DNA from 4 places in the Anaerotruncus sp. 80 genome. Region 3 is predicted to be linked to each of the others. Evidence: riboswitches for the same ligand, from Rfam matches in the RefSeq annotation. Region 3 holds a riboswitch; each other region holds the start of a gene.
The links. A riboswitch is a leader RNA that binds a small molecule or an ion and turns the genes downstream of it on or off. The one in region 3 is predicted to bind cobalamin.
Positions count from the first base shown of each region.

Region 1 (4,179 bases), on a different contig from region 3:
TGCGATAAAATAGTTGTGGTGTCCCTGTTTTCTGAGCTCATCTTGCAAATCAAAGTATACCCTGTTTGCCTCAACACCTGTTCCATGTCCCATCAACACCACGGCCGTCTTTTCATCCGTATGCTCTTTTGTGTCTTCCACCATGGCAGCTGCAACTTTCTCAAAATCCTCTTTATCAGTTAAAAGAGGTTCTCCAAGTACTGCAGCTGCAAAAAGATCTCTATGTTTTTCCACATCGCGCAGAAGGTCGTGATACTCTGTTCCATTCATCAAATGTGTCGGCTGTATCACCAGCTTTCTGAATCCATCTGCTGCTGCATGCTGCAGTGACTCAGCTTCGTTGTCGATATGAAGTCCATCCCTTTTCTTTAGCTTATTAATAATCATCTGACTGGTAAAAGCACGCCGCACCGGATAATCTGAAAAAGCATCCGCAACTGCCTGCTCAATAGCATCTATTGTGACCTTTCTATTTTCGTTATAGCTGGTGCCAAAGCTGACTACCAGAATCGCGGTGTCTTGTTTCTGATTCATCTTTTTATTCCTCTTACTTTCCTTGATTACTATTTTTCTTTTTATTTTTCTCCTCGTAGTATTCCTTTGGCGTAACGCCAATCTGATAGAGAACGTTACCCCAGGAACCGCATTTTTCGTGCAAATCCTGCCGCAGCTGTCTTGGCACTTCCTTTTTCATAGGAATTTTTCCGTTTTTCAGATAGATATCTTTTACCATACCAAGGCGCTTTCTATCATCTTCATCCAGATTCAATACCTTATAATAGCAGCCATAGAGACTGTCAGAATGGAGCCTTCGATTTTCTGTCATTCTATGGTCGATATAAATATCGTGAAAAGGCTCCATTCGGAGAACCGGTTCCAAATCAATCTGAAACAGCGCATTGCGCCAGGAGCCGCATCGCTCTATGAGCGCCTGCTTAACAGCCTGTTCAATTTCTCCATGAAGAGGACTTCGTCCTATTTCATGAGCAAAATTTCTAACTGCTTCCAGCATATTGATATATTCCAGTTCTAAATCAGGAATCTTATAGACTGCTCTTTTAAGAAAATCAGCATCCAACTTTGCAGCTTTAATAACAGAAGTCCAGCCGCTGTAATATTTTTTGATTTCCCTGCAAACCTCAGGCAAATCTCTGGGATGCGGAATTTTCCCAAGCTCTAGTGCTTTTTCTCTGACCATGTCAAGAAGCTTTTCCTTATGCAATCGCTCTTTTTCCATCTGCTCCATAGTTTTTCCGCCTTTACCTGCTGACGCGGAAAGCCCTGCAGCACGAAGCGCATAAGGCCATTTACCAAACCTTTGTTTGATGTAGTCTTTCAGTACCCAAAATACTTCTCCCTGCGTAGGGCCATACCCCAGTTCTGACGCTAAACGCCTTAGATAAGCGAGCAGTTCTTCATCAGAAAAGCTTTGGTAGACACATTTGCCGTCCGGACTTGCTAATGCATAATTTTTCCAGACAGCAGAAGTTTTGTCATTCTGCCCGTATTTCCTGTCTGGATTTCGACTGATCTTTTCAATCAGCAGCTTCTTCCTTAGCTCTAACTCTCTTTCTTCCACTTTGATTTCTCCTAAGCAAGTTTTAATATTAGAATAATAAAAATGCTGTAGCAAAATATGCTACAGCCCGTATTTTCTGTATCTGTCGTTTAGGAAACCTGATAACCGTCAGGCGCACTCCTAGTATTTCAAGCAGGTCTTCTGGCTCGGATATCTTCATCATGCACACCTTCCCAGACTATCTGTCCAGTGGTATTTCGGCATGACTCCTTCCTTACAGCGGCGGCAACCGCACAGGATTTGCACCTGTTTCCCTCTTTGCTGTTAAAACAGACAAGAAATACTTGTCATTCAGTTGTTATTTCAAAGCATCAACGTTTCTACGCTGACATTGTATCATATCAAATCGTATTTGTACAGAATCTTTTTTTGCCCCTATCCTCCGCTTGACAAAATACAACCTCCGGTAATATAATGAGGTTACAATTGAATGTATAAGGGTCCCTTTCAAGGGGTTTAAAAGAGAAGCAGGTGAAAGTCCTGCACGGTCGCGCCGCTGTAATGACGTAGCCCTATCTTAATTTATGTCACTGGGAAACTGGGAAGGCAAGATAAGGGTGCCAGATGTCTAAGTCAGAAGAACTACCCAAATACAGCCAATTTACACAGGTTACGAACGATGACCGGGTGTGAACACGAAACGGAAAGTATTTTTTGCATACTTTTCTATCGCTGCACCTGTCATAAATGACAGGATTTTTTATTGCGTAGAGATACAACATTTCGTGTTTTGTTCATTTGTTTATCAAGAAAGGAGATACTTTATGACAAAAAGGCAAAAATTATTTTTATCAATTGTAACAGTTTTTTCACTGGTCTTTGGTATGGTTCCCACGGCAAATGCCATGCACATTATGGAGGGCTACTTACCCGGAACCTACTGTCTGGTATGGGGAGCGATATGCGTTCCATTTCTTATCTGGGGTTTTTTCTCCATCAGAAATACCCTTACAGATAATAGAAAAATTATCACTGTACTTGCCATGGCAGGTGCATTTATCTTTGTAATTTCCTCGCTAAAAATTCCATCGGTTACAGGAAGCTGCTCTCACATGACAGGAACCGGTCTTGGCGCAATCCTTTTTGGACCTGCAGCAGTCAGCATTTTGGGAATTATCGTACTTTTATTTCAGGCAATTCTGCTGGCTCACGGCGGTCTTACTACCCTTGGAGCGAACACTTTCTCCATGGCTATCGCAGGACCTTTTATCACCTATGGCGTGTACAAGCTATGCAAAAAGTTAAAGGTAAACAAAATGTTTTCTGTATTTCTGGCAGCTGCCTTAGGTGATTTGCTTACATACTGCATTACCAGTCTGCAGCTGGCTCTGGCTTATCCTTCAGAAGTAGGAGGTGTCGGCGCTTCCCTTGCGAAATTCATGGGTATTTTTGCTACGACACAAGTGCCTCTTGCTATCGTGGAAGGCATTTTGACTGTTATCATCGTCATCGGTTTAGAATCCTTTGCGAAACCTGAACTGAAATCAATCGGATTTATCAAGGAGGGCAAATAATATGAATAAGAAGAAATCTAAAAAGGGTCTTGTGGTTCTGCTTCTGATTCTGGCAATTCTCATCGCAGTCGTACCCTTCTTAATGCTCAAAGACGCTGAATTTGGCGGCTCTGATGACGCTGCCGGCGGCGCTATAGAAGAGATACAGGGCGGTGAATATGAACCTTGGTTTACACCGATTTTAGAAAGCTATCTGGGCGGCGAAATTCCCGGTGAAATCGAAAGTTTAATTTTCTGCGTACAGACCGGTATCGGAGTCGGCATTCTCGCCTTCTTTATGGGTCGGTTTTACGAAAGAAAAAAATGGATGAAGGATGAATAAATAAATTATGATTATTGTAGATAAGCTGTGCTATTTGTCAAAACTCAGATATGTAAACCCCATGGAAAAGTTCGCTTTTGCAATGCTGACTCTTATTTTTTGTATTGTCAGTCGTTCCATTGCTATGGGCGTCTTTGTCATTGGAGTCAACAGCTGGCTAACCATTGTTCGCGGCGGTATTTCCGCTGCCAGATACAGAAATTTGATGATGGTTCCCCTGGCCTTTCTCATACTGAGCACTGCTGCCATTATCATCAACATCGGAAAACGTCCCCTTGACGCCTTTGCCGTTCCTATTGGAAGCTGGTACGTCACTGGAAGTTTTGCAGGCATTTTGCATGGGGCACAGCTTATCACTACAGCACTAGCCGCCGTATCCTGTCTATACTTTTTATCTTTTAATACTACTATGACAGATATTCTAAGCGTCCTCAGAAAGCTTCATGTGCCAGCTCTTATGATAGAGCTCATGCTTCTGATTTACCGCTATATCTTTGTGCTGCTGGACGTAGCCTACTACATTTCCACTTCACAAAGCGCCCGCCTTGGACACAAGGATTTTAAAACATCAATAAAATCTTTTGCCTCTATGGTGCAGGCACTGTTTATCAGATCTATGAAGCGTTCCAGAAATCTTTATGACGCTATGGAGTCCAGAGGATATGATGGTGAAATTAGAGTGCTGGAAGAAAGCCATCCCACCAGCAAAAGAAATATCTACTACATTGTACTTTATGAAACTGCCCTTTTGGCTTTTACTTTAT
Region 1 covers NZ_QWES01000017.1:34,421-38,599, forward strand. The annotation lists gene D1155_RS09765 (sirohydrochlorin cobaltochelatase) at 1-534, opposite strand, end outside; gene D1155_RS09770 (hypothetical protein) at 548-1,579, opposite strand; cobalamin riboswitch at 1,693-1,873, opposite strand; cobalamin riboswitch at 2,001-2,184, shown strand; gene D1155_RS09775 (energy-coupling factor ABC transporter permease) at 2,344-3,093, shown strand; gene D1155_RS09780 (energy-coupling factor ABC transporter substrate-binding protein) at 3,095-3,415, shown strand; gene cbiQ (cobalt ECF transporter T component CbiQ) at 3,423-4,179, shown strand, end outside.
Region 1: linked by a shared signal. The riboswitch ahead of D1155_RS09770 (hypothetical protein) and the one ahead of D1155_RS13230 (NCS2 family permease) in region 3 are both predicted to bind cobalamin.

Region 2 (4,179 bases), on a different contig from region 3:
AAAAGGACCCGGAAATCTGCGCAGCTGTTTCTGAAAGCTATCACCGGTATTTTAACCTGAAAGCGGATCGTGCCCGTATCAACTTTGATCCGGCGCAGTTTGTGCCAGGACTGGATATTCCCATGATGTACAGGGAGATGTACTGGGCGTCGGAAGGATATCTGTGGGAGATGGTGCAGCGAGGACCTGTGAATACCGCAGAAATGGAAAAGGATTTTACCAGACTGATCGCATTTTGGAAAAGTATTTATCTTCGGAAGGAGTGACGAGATGGATGCAATCAAGTTAGAAAATTTGACTAAATATTATGGAAAAAACCGGGGGATCTCCGGCGTCAGTCTGACCGTTTCCGAAGGAGAATTCTTTGGATTCATCGGTCCCAACGGCGCAGGGAAATCTACGACAATCCGCACGATGATGGGGCTCATAAAAAAGACCGGAGGAGACGCCTGGGTGAGCGGACTTGCTGCTTGCGAAGAAAGAGAGCAGATTCTTGCCAGGACTGGATATCTTCCGTCGGAAGCAATTTTTTATCGCGGAATGCGGGTGAAAGATATCTTGAAGCTGTCTGCGGACTTGCGAAAAAAGGACTGCAGAAAGGAAGCTGTGCGGCTTTGTGAAAGATTACAACTTTCTGAGAAACGAAAAGTGGAGGAACTCTCTTTTGGTAACAGGAAAAAAGTCGCCATTGTCTGCGCGCTGCAGCATCAGCCGGAAATTTTAATTCTGGACGAACCGACCAGCGGTCTTGACCCACTGATGCAGAAAGAATTTTTTGAAATCCTTCGGGAGCGCAATGCAGATGGAACGACTATTTTTTTGTCCAGTCATATTTTGTCAGAGGTGCAGCGAAACTGCAGCCGTGCCGCAATCATTCGTGAAGGGAAGATCATTGCCTGCGATCGTGTAGAGGCGCTTTCTCGCACCAGCGCCAGGCGTGTTGCGGTTTGCGGCAGCGTAAATCTTGACGGACTTTGCGGAATTCGTGACCGGAAAGAGATTGCGGGGCAGACCAGCTTTCTTTACAGCGGCGATATGAACAAGTTGCTGAGAAGGCTTGCGGATGGACAGATTGCGGATCTCGCCGTATCTGAGCCGGATTTGGAAGAGGTATTTCTTCACTATTATGAAAAGGATGGTGAGGCGCTGTGATATTGGTTAGACATGAGTTGAGACAGGGACGCGTTTCGTTTTTGATTTGGACTGCTGCCATTTCTTTTCTTCTGGCAGTTTGCATCTTCCTCTTTCCGGAGATGAAAGGACAGATGGAGAGTGTTGGCGATGTGTTTGCTTCCATGGGCTCTTTTTCCGACGCTTTTGGAATGGACCGTCTGAACTTCGGCATGCTGACCGGATTTTATGCTATTGAATGTGGGAATGTGCTGGGGCTTGGCGGCGCATTCTATGCCTGTCTGTGCGCGGCTGGCATTTTGAGCAAGGAAGAAAAAGATGGAACGGCTGAATTCCTGCTGCCCCATCCGATTAGCCGCAGGCGGGTCGTGACGGAAAAACTCCTTGCGGTATTGGTGCAGGTGACGGCGATAAATCTGCTGGTTTATGGGATTTCTGTGTGTGCTATAGCGGCGGTAGGTGAAGCGATTCCCTGGAGGGAAATCAATTTGCTGCATCTTGCGTATTATCTGCTGCAACTGGAGCTGGCGGGGATTTGCTTCGGGATTTCTGCTTTCACACGTAAAGGCAGCGTGGGCGCCGGACTTGGCATCGCTTTTATGATGTATTTTCTGAATCTCATTGCCAACATTGCGGAAGTGGCGGCGTTTTTAAAATATGTGACGCCTTTCGCCTACTGCGAAGGAGCGGATATCGTGACAGCGGGCAGTCTCGATGGGACACTGGTCGCAATCGGGATGGTAATTGGGCTGCTTGGGATTGGAGCCGGCTATTTGCGGTATGTAAAAAAAGATATTTATTAAATCATGTTCTCCCGATTGGATTGGGCGCTAAGATGGAAGCAGGTGAGAATCCTGCACGGTACCGCCACTGTAATGGGGGAATTCTTGTTCGATGGTTTTAGACCAGCCACTGGAAACGGGAAGGTGAGTAAGAACGATGCCCTCTGAGTTAGGAGACATGCAGAAAATACGGGCTGCACCATTTTGGTGCAGCTTTTGATTAGTCAAATCCAGGAAATTGTCTAGTTCTAATTTTTGAAAAGTGCAGTATAATATGTTACGAAAAAAAGGAAATATATCTTCATAGAGACGAATAAACTGGAGGTGGAATATTTTGGTAAAGGATGTAAAACATATCATGGAAAGAAAAGCCTTCGAAAAAGGCTTGGAGTCGATTATCAACAAGGGACAGGAAAAGGATTTGACCGAAGTTATGCTTCCTATGATTAATATGCTGGAGAAAATTTTAGGAGACGCATGGGAAGGTTCTTCCTATGAACTTTTGAGAAAGCTGGCAAAAGACCCGAATAGCAAGTGGACCCATTATACACAAAATATTTTGCGCAATGTGGATCCGCATATTTTGAAGACCTTTGCTTTAAATGCCGGATATGAGTCTGGTTTTCGTGGTTACAAGACTTCTCTGAAAATGTCTGAAAGATACCAGTGCAATATTCCATGGATTATTCTGATGGACCCTACAACAGCGTGCAATATGCACTGTACCGGTTGTTGGGCTGCGGAATATGGCGATAAAATGAACCTTTCTTTTGAGGATATGGATAGAATTATCACAGAAGGTAAAGAATTGGGTATTCACGCTTTTCTGTTCACCGGCGGCGAACCGCTGATTAAGAAAAAGGAAATTATCCGTCTGTGCGAAAAACACAGCGATTGTGCATTTCATGCGTTTACCAACGGTACACTGATTGATGAAGCATTCTGTGACGACCTTCTTCGAGTAGGTAATTTCTTTGTATCGGTTAGCATTGAGGGTTTTGAAGAAAGCAACGACGGGAGAAGAGGAGAAGGCCATTTCCAGAAAGCCTTGGCGGCGATGGATTTGATGCATGAAAAGAGAATTCCTTTCGGTGTGTCGATTTGCTATACGAGCAAGAACTATTTGACTGTAACCAGTGATGAATTCCTGGATATGCTTATCGATAAAGGCTGTGTTTTTGCATGGTATTTCCATTATATGCCGGTGGGTGTCAATGCGAGTACAGAACTGCTTTTGACACCGGAACAGAGAGTTTATATGCACGATAAAATCAGGGAAATCCGCGGTATTACAGGTGGTAAAGAGATATTTGCGATTGACTTTCAAAACGATGGAGAGTTTGTACATGGCTGCATTGCGGCAGGGGAAAGGTATTGCCATATCAATGCCAACGGAGACGTGGAACCTTGTGTATTTATTCACTACTCCGGCGCTAATATCAAAGAAAAGTCACTTCTTGATTGTTTGCGTCAGCCGCTATTTCTTGCATATCGTGATGGACAGCCGTTTAATGACAATCATCTGCGGCCTTGCCCTATGCTGGAAAACCCAGGAATTCTGCAGGAATTAGTAAAGAAGACCGGAGCAAAATCTACGGATTTAGAAGCGCCGGAATCCTGTGAGCATCTTTGTGGAAAGTGCACAGAATATGCAAAGAACTGGGCGCCGGTGGCAGATAAACTGTGGGAGCAGGATAGGAAATAAACATATGCTGCAAGAGATAAGCTGCGCTGTTTGATGAGGAAATATCAAGCAGTGCAGTTTTTTTAAAATTGACTATAAGTCATTGACTGATAGTCAATTATACAGTATAATAAAGAAAAAGGAGGCACGCTTATGACGAGCAGACAGATTGCTGCCCTTGCAACAAAGAAAAAACTGCTGGATGCAGGCAGCAAAATTATCGCAGAGAAAGGACTTTCTCAGGCGACAGTTGACGAGATCACTGCACTGGCAGGTGTTTCGAAGGGCACCTTTTATACTTATTTTAAGAAGAAAGAGGATATTGTATTTGCGCTTGGATATGGTGCTTTCAGCGAGGTTTTGGATAAGGCCATGAGCCTGCAGGATACTTTCATAGAAAAAATCATCTATTATATGGTGCATTTTTCGGCATGTATTGAAGACAGCGGATATAAGCTTTCTCAGGAGTGGATCAGAAGTTTGTCTGATATTTCTTCTTCGGAGGAGACAGGTCCCCGTGGAAAGCTCAAGTTTGATCTGGATTCGATCAGCCGATTGATTCAGGCAGGGGTAGAAGAAGGA
Region 2 covers NZ_QWES01000001.1:213,787-217,965, reverse strand. The annotation lists gene D1155_RS01015 (TetR/AcrR family transcriptional regulator) at 1-266, shown strand, start outside; gene D1155_RS01010 (ABC transporter ATP-binding protein) at 271-1,152, shown strand; gene D1155_RS01005 (ABC transporter permease subunit) at 1,149-1,934, shown strand; cobalamin riboswitch at 1,921-2,114, shown strand; gene D1155_RS01000 (radical SAM protein) at 2,248-3,618, shown strand; gene D1155_RS00995 (TetR/AcrR family transcriptional regulator) at 3,751-4,179, shown strand, end outside.
Region 2: linked by a shared signal. The riboswitch ahead of D1155_RS01000 (radical SAM protein) and the one ahead of D1155_RS13230 (NCS2 family permease) in region 3 are both predicted to bind cobalamin.

Region 3 (4,179 bases):
GGTGGCTGCAGCACTGGGGGAAGTTTCGTTGGTAGAAATTTCTACTTTTATGGGCAGCTGAGGGATGAATACTTTATAATCATAAAATAAGTACTGGAGCCAGTTTTAGACTAATCAGACCTGCAGATAGAGGATGAAAGAGCAAGCCTCTTTTGTAGAGACTGGATCTAACAAAAGAGGGTTGCTTTTAGGTTTGCAGTATTTCAGGTTCAATGTAAAATGTTGGGGTGGAACGCAAAATAAAAAATTTAAGTGACTGAGGAGGCAGTGATAAAGCTGTCTCCTTTGGTTTAATATTGAACCATAGTATGGAGAATTCTTTTCTTAAATCTTTCGTAGTTTCTCATGCCATAAGCGACTCTCTTGGTGACTTTGATTGGATTGTTGCAGCCTTCGGTATATCCGTTGGAAAATGGTACGTCAATTCTGTGTAGGTATAGGCAACTTTGTTGAACAGGCTAGGTTTGCTGCTTGTACCGCCATTTTAAAGGCTAGTAGTCTTTTCTTTGCGGTATAGATATCTGGGGAAGCAAATCGGTCATACGCCAGTTTTTTCAGGGCTAGTTCTTTGGATGGTGTGAGCATATTGGATACTTGTTCGAGTTCTTCTGGCTCCAGTTTCTCTTTGTGTTTGATGAGGAGTGTTCTGGCATGTTTAAAGTATTTTCTTCGTTTTGTGTGGAAGTTCTTTTGGACTTCTTTGCGAATTTGTTCTAACGCGTAAATGGCAAGTCTCAGGGCATGGAACCGGTCGGCGACGATTTCTGCTTTTGGAAATGCTGTTTTTACCACGCGCTTCTGAATAGTGTGCCTAAATCTATGACGACGTATTTTACGTTGTTTCGGTTTGGATATCTTGCAAAGTATTGGTATAGGGCATCGGTTTTTCTGTTTGGCAGGATGTCCAGTACTTTCTTTTCTTTTGGGTTTGAAATATGCTGAAAGGAAGATAGTTGTTTGAGGAAATTCATGGAAAAGAAAAATACAGGATGTAAGATAGCGTTTCTCTTTGGTGCCGGAGCGGAAGGAAATTATGATATGCCCGCAGGGATGGAGTATTTGATTAAGAGTGCACTGTCTCAACAAAAGGAAAATTGATATGAACCCGATTGAAACCAAGGACTTAATCATACGCGACAGCGTTTTTGAGGGTTTGAAATACTTCGACCCATGGGAGAGACAGCCTGAAGTAACGGAGTTTTTCAGCATTGCTGATGGGCAAAGCTTTGAAGATGTGACCAAGGCTTATGTGAAGTTTGATGAAGTAGAGGATATGCGCCAGTACACTATTTGTCTGCGCAAGAGCGGTGAGCCGGTGGGAAGAATTATTCTTGGCGATATCATAGAAGGCTGGAAGTGTGAAATCTGGCGGATTTACATTGCGGATACGGCGCTTCGTGGAAAAGGCTACGGAAGGCAGGCGATGGAAGCGGCTATGAAGCTGTGCTTTGAGGAGTTTGGCATGAAGCGGGTTTATCTGGATCATTATACGGGAAATCCAGCGGCGCATCTGTATCTGAATCTGGGATTTCAGTACGAGGGCGTGCTGAGAAAGAATTGCAGGAAGAATGGAGTGCTTTACGACGTGCATCTGATGTCCATGCTGGCAGAGGAATACTTTGAGCGATATGGTAAATGAATGCAGTGAATAAGCTGGAAAAACGCCAACACGCCGAAAAAAATTATGCCAACACGCCGAAAAAAATAGACACAGATAAAATGAAAAAACCGGCTTTTTTAATGATTCTTATTGGCGTAGGTGATTATGCTTACCGAAGGCAGGCTGGAATTTATGTAGTGCCGGTGGGATGTCTAAAGAATTAAGAATAATTAACAGCCGCCTAGCGAAAAGGGCGGCTGTCTTTATAAGTGGAGTTTGACAGGTTTACGGCGTTTCCTTTTGTACACTCTTCAAGAGATTTTTCCGTCAGTCTGAGAACGGTTTCTGATGTTGACAAAAATAAAAGAATCACGAATATTTGTCACATTTCTTTTTTCATGCCTTTGCCCTGTTTGAAGACATGCAAAAGTCTTGCATTTTCGCTCAAATTGTGTATAATGATATATGAAAATTGAAAAGAGCTTGCCAGTACCCGAAAGGGTTTAAAGGAAAACAGGTGAAATTCCTGTACGCCGCCAACGCTGTAACAGAGGAGTCTTCTTCATGATGTCACTGGGAAACCGGGAAGGCGAAGAAAGATGCTGATACTGGAGTCAGAACACCAGCTGGGAAGCAGCGCAAACGCATTGGAGAGATATGATGCGAAAGTATCTCTGCCGGATGCGTTATTTTTTTATATGGAGGGCACTAATGAAAAAACTATTTAAACTGGAAGAAAATCACACCACTGTCAGACAGGAAGTACGCGCCGGTCTGACAACCTTTTTTGCCATGGCGTATATCATTTTTCTGAACCCGGTATTTCTGTCATCTACAGGCATGAGTTCCGGCGCCGTTATGGTTGCTACATGTCTTTCTGCCGCAGCAGGCACGCTGCTGTGTGCATTTTTGAGCAATAAGCCTTTTGCGATGGCGCCGGGTATGGGGATGAATGCCTTTTTTGCGTATACCCTATGCGGAATTTACGGATATTCATGGCAGCAGGCGCTGGCACTTACCTTCCTTTCCGGAATCCTATTTTTTCTAATTGTTATCTCGCCTCTGAGAGATAAGATAATCAATGCAGTACCTGTAAATCTGAAATACGCTATAAGCGCCGGCGTGGGTCTGTTTATAGCGCTCATTGGTCTTCTGGATACAGGGATTATATCTTTAGCAAGCGGAATGCCTGCTCTCGGGGATCTCAGTTCGCCTACAGTTCTGATTGCATTGCTTGGAGTGGCAATCACAGCTGTTTTGGTGGTATTGAACATAAATGGAAGTTTGATTATCGGTATGGTGATAACGATTGTACTGAGTCTGGCGGCAGGACAGACAGCGATGCCCGACCACCTTGCAGAGTTTCCGGGCGCAATAGCGGACGTGGCTTTTAAGCTTGATTTTTCCGGATTGATTTCAGGAAAAGCGGGCTTGTCCGGTATCCTGTCACTTATTGCGCTTATTATCTCATTGACCATGGTTGATATGTTTGATACCCTTGGTTTTTTAATCGGCACCAGCTCCAGGGCGGGAATGACCGATGAAAAGGGAACCATGCCGGGAAGCGGGTCGATTTTAATTGCTGATGCGGCAGGTTCTGTGATGGGCGCTTTATTTGGAACCTCTACCGTTACATGCTATGCGGAATCGGTTTCCGGGATTGCGGCAGGCGGAAAAACCGGTCTGACTGCTGTAACAACTGCTTTGTGCTTCTTGCTGGCGGTTGTGTTCTCGCCTCTGACAGGGGTGATGACAAGTGCTGTAACTGCACCGGCTTTGATTATCGTGGGAATGTATCTTCTCATGGAAGTGAAAAAAGTTGATTTTGGTCGTCTGGATGACGCCATTCCTGCATTTATTACCATAGTGGCGATGCCTATGACATACTCCATTACGACAGGAATTGCTGCGGGATTTATTTTTTATCTGATTTGCAAAATTGCCGCTGGCAGAAGAAATGAGGTGAATCTGCCTGTTGTGGCGCTGGCTATGGTATTTTTTCTTTATTTCTGCCTGTAAAATTTAGGTTTGCAGTATTTTGAATATATGCCTTTTCTTTAGCTGGTTCAATTCATCACGTGTTGGAGCTGTGAGTGCAGTGGCTTCGGTGAGGTCGGTAAGAGGATTCTCGGTAGCGATACATTTGCTGACAAAGGAATCGTATCGACCAAGGGAAAGACTGCAGAACAGACCAACGATAATTGAAGATGTACCAAAATTGCTGGTAAGATCCAGAACCAGCAAATCATTTTTATTTGCAGTATTTGCGAGGAAAATCCTCTGGGATGAATCGAAAGTCTGCACTGTTCCTGTGTAATAATAGGTGCACTTAGCAAAATCGGTGGGGTCGACTACACGCCCATAAAAGGAAGCTTTTTCTTGATTTATGGTCAAGATGTTGACCTCTTTGTTTTTTTTCTGTATGAGAGAGGGTACGTACACATAATAGATTTTTCCTGGTTGTGAAGAACCGGGTGTTTCTTGTGATAAATTCTCAGTTGGAAGTAAATAGTCCATGTCAAGAAGCTGTGAAATATGAACATCAAGATTCTTTGCAATAATAATGAGTGTTTCCACAT
Region 3 covers NZ_QWES01000029.1:15,074-19,252, reverse strand. The annotation lists gene D1155_RS13255 (aspartate/glutamate racemase family protein) at 1-61, shown strand, start outside; gene D1155_RS15610 (transposase) at 421-792, opposite strand; gene D1155_RS16025 (hypothetical protein) at 970-1,098, shown strand; gene D1155_RS13235 (GNAT family protein) at 1,100-1,639, shown strand; gene D1155_RS15605 (hypothetical protein) at 1,636-1,824, shown strand; cobalamin riboswitch at 2,071-2,246, shown strand; gene D1155_RS13230 (NCS2 family permease) at 2,312-3,619, shown strand; gene D1155_RS13225 (helix-turn-helix domain-containing protein) at 3,623-4,179, opposite strand, start outside.

Region 4 (4,179 bases), on a different contig from region 3:
TCTCAAAGATTCGTTACCCTTCGGCTGCTTAGTAAACACTGGTTTTGCCGCAGAGTCTACCTTGATAAAGACGTAAACACCCGTTATATCTTTTCCTGCCGCATTCTTCTCTCCGGTTGTCGCATAAGATTCGTATTTTTTTCCCTTAAAGGTGCATGTGATTTCACAGGACCAGTAACTACCTAAATCATCTGCATATTTCGCATCCGTAAACGGCTGAATTTCCGTCACGTCTTTCGGTCCGAAGCTGCCGCCTGTTTTCGACTCTGCACCGGCTGTGGCGAAATTTCTATACCATTGATAACTGTACACTGCTCCCTCTACCGGATTTTCAAGCTTAACGGAAATTTTTTCCGCTTCAGCCCCCGGTGCGTACACAAAACCTTTATGAAAAGCATAGGAGTAATCATCTCCCAACTCATTACCAAAATTTTCCAATGTCGCTTTTGGTGTCGGATCAGCACTAACTACAATTTTTATGATATTGGAAATAGCAGTATTTTCCTTATTTTTTTCATTGGTAAACTGACAATAGTAGTAAGTTGTACCGATTTCTTCTGTAGATGGTGTATATTCCCTATCCTGTGCTCCTTCAATAGCAGTCGCACCTTCTGTAGAATTGATACTGTTCTTGTACCACTGATAACGCACTGCTCCGCTTGCGCTGGCTTTCGCTGTCAGCGCTGCCGCTTTATTTCCCTGGATGTAATCCGCAGATTTTGGCTGTTCTACAACGGTAGGCACATCCGTTTCAGGCTCTTTTTCATAACAAATCTGATAGATTGTTTCTGCATAGCGGTCAGAGGAAACTGTAATTTCTACATTCATGCGGCCGGATTCATCCCACTTTACAGGAATTTCACTTTCCTCTCCATTTGAAACTTCTATTCCATTTGCTTTAATCATGTATGACTTATTGTACCCAGTTGCTTTAATCTTAGTCGTTTCCGCATCCTTGTCAATATACGTATGATACTGCGTTTCATCCTGATTGAAGGCTTTATCCATTATACCTTCTACCGCCAGTTCTTTCAGGGTAGCATTAAGATTTGCTTTTATACTGTACTGCGCAACGATCCCCATGCTTCCCTTATAACGAACATGAAAGCATCCTTGATACAGCTTTGAGCGGTTTCCGGAGATCATACCAGACTCTCCCCGTACAGTTTTATTCAGCGCTTCGCCTGCAAATTCGTTGGTCGGCGCCTGCGGATCAGAAGAGAAGCTGCTATAGATATATACGCCTTTATTGCCGAGATAATCCGGTATGTCCACTTCATATCCGTCTTTTTTGCCATCCTGCAATGCAGGAGTCATTGTAAGCGGATTTTTACGTTCGCTAAAATCTTCCTCACTTCTATAAAGTTCCAAGACTTTCAAGGAAGGAGCATTCAGCAATTGTACGTTTATGAATGGCATGATAATATCTGCTTTCGGATTATATGCCGTTAGCCAGCAGGAATCCTCTGTCTGATTTAAAGTTACATTTTTGACTACTGCTTTACTACTTGCCGCAGCTCCACCAACCGGCGCAACTTCACCATTAGAGTCAATTACCCCCAGCTGCAGTCCTTCCATGCCCACGCCGTTAAGCATCCGCTGAGATTCTTCCTTTGCGCCAAACTGCGCCACATTGAATCCCCAGCAATGGATATCGAAAGGAACGTCTCTGAGCCTGCTCAGTGTATACACCGGCTTCCAATGTATCCCATTATTTCCTGATGTAGCATAGCTAGCGGAAACCCCTGTATACATATCCTTCTTTTCAGCAGAAGCATAGCGGAAAAATTCCAAACAGTCTCCTTCCTTGATTGCTGTGACTGCCGGCGTCTCACAAAGCTGTCTGTTGATCATAACACCGCTGTCTGTGGTTTTCTCACCAAAATAACGGGTTACATTGCCGTTCTCGTCTATCTCCAGCTTATCAGCTGCTGTCTCTTTAGTAAATTCTTCTCCATATTTCTCCATATGCGCTTTTACCAGCGCATCCAATACAGAAACTTCATCCTTCACGCTGTCGGCATAGCCGTAGGTCTCAGCAAGATCCGCATCTACCTGGGTATTCACCAGCGGCGCATGGAAAAACTTCTGATTCGCCTGTGAAGTAATAGTTACCTTACAGGATTTCTCTGCTTCCGCTTCGGTTCCATCACCTGTATCCGCAAATGCCATAGATGGCATCATGCTGAAAACAATGAGAAAGCTGAGAAGCAGCACAAGAGTTTTCTTCAAGTTTTGCTTTTGTTCTTTCATGTGTTTTTTCCTTTCTTGTCTTAGTTACCGCCTACAGCTTCCTGCTTTTTACAACAAAAAAGACTATAGGCATTTGCCTACAGTCCGAATTTACTGTATCTTAACCATGGATTCTTACGGTTACCTCGCCGCAAATCCTCATTTCATGCAGGTCTCCTGGCTCATGGATTATCGTCTCAATCTCCCTTCCCAGGTTTCCCCAGTGGTTGACTATTTCCAGTCTCAATCAAAACAATCCAACTACAGTGGCGGGTCCGCGCAGGACTTTCACCTGCTTCCCTCTTAGCTTTCTCATTGACATCTCCTGATAAACAAGGTGCGATTCCAATGGAAAGAACACAAAACGTTGTTTTTTATTTTAGTTTTTAATTATTGTTTGGAATTTCTTCCAATTGTATTATAGCCCTCTCCGAACAAATTTGCAATATCATTTTTTATTACTACATTATATAGATATTAATCTTTCCCTGCTGCGCCACTTTTTCTCAAAATTATACGCTTTCAGGTTGCAAGGTCTTCATACTACCTCAAATACAGCAAAGTCTACTAAAGAAATCACAGTATAACCATAAAACCCTGCAGGGCTTACCATGCAGGGTTTTCATGTTTTATCTTAAGCTGATGATTATACTAATTCTAAGAACACTACTTCAGCGCAATCGCCTCTTCTAGGTCCCAGCTTCAGAATTCTTGTATATCCACCGTTTCTGTCAGCATACTTTGGTGCAATTTCATCAAACAGCTTGCTTACTACGCTTTCGTCGTAGATGTATGCCAGCGCCTGTCTTCTTGCGTGAAGGTCGCCGCGCTTTGCAAGTGTAATCAGCTTTTCTGCTTCTCTTCTAGCTTCCTTAGCTCTGCAGTCAGTAGTAGAAATTCTACCTTCTCTGAGCAGATCAGTTACCAGATTTCTCAGCATAGCTTTTCTGTGAGCAGTAGGTCTGCCCAGTTTTCTATATCCTGGCATATCAATTCTCCTTTCACTTCGTTATTGTCTGTCTATGCAAATGATTAATCGTCGCTTGGTTTGAGACCAAGTCCTAATTCTTCTAATTTTGCTTTCACTTCGTCGAGGGACTTCTTACCAAGGTTTCTAACCTTCATCATATCCTCTTCGGTGCGTTCGGTTAATTCTTCAACAGTGTTGATTGCAGCTCTCTTCAGGCAGTTGAAAGAACGAACGGAAAGTTCCAATTCATCAATTGTCATTTCCAGCGCTTTTTCTTTCTGGTCTTCTTCTTTTGCAACCATGATTTCCATACCGTCGGTAGAATCATCCAGCTGAATGAAGAGATTCAGGTGTTCCTGCATAATCTTCGCTCCTATGGATACGCCTTCTTCCGGCGTGATGGAACCATCTGTCCAAATTTCCAGAATCAATCTGTCAAAGTCAGTGACCTGACCAACTCTTGTGTTCTCTACTGTATAGTTGACTTTTCTAACAGGTGTGTAGATAGAGTCAACTGGAATCACTGAAATCGGTGTGCTTTCTGTCTTGTTCTGGTCAGCAGGTACATAGCCTCTGCCTCTTGCGAGATTGATTTCCATTACAAGTGTAGCATTTTCTTCCAGTGTTGCAATATGCAGCTCAGGATTGAAAATTTCCATTTCGGAATCGCCAATGATGTCCGCAGCCGTTACAACTTTTGGACCAACCGCATTGATGATTACACGCTTTGTATTATCGCCGTTCAGTCTTACAGCAAGTTTCTTTAAGTTTAAGATGATTTCTGTTACGTCTTCTTTGACACCTGGTATCGTTGAAAACTCGTGAAGTATTCCGTCGATTTTTACAGAAGTTACAGCAGCACCCGGAAGCGAACTCAAGAGAATTCTTCTCATGCAGTTTCCCAGTGTTGTACCATAACCTCTTTCAAGAGGTTCTACGACAAATTTGCCGTAAGTACCGTCTTCGTCCACAAACTT
Region 4 covers NZ_QWES01000014.1:25,296-29,474, forward strand. The annotation lists gene D1155_RS08350 (bacterial Ig-like domain-containing protein) at 1-2,253, opposite strand, end outside; cobalamin riboswitch at 2,382-2,610, opposite strand; gene rplQ (50S ribosomal protein L17) at 2,879-3,220, opposite strand; gene D1155_RS08360 (DNA-directed RNA polymerase subunit alpha) at 3,265-4,179, opposite strand, start outside.
Region 4: linked by a shared signal. The riboswitch ahead of D1155_RS08350 (bacterial Ig-like domain-containing protein) and the one ahead of D1155_RS13230 (NCS2 family permease) in region 3 are both predicted to bind cobalamin.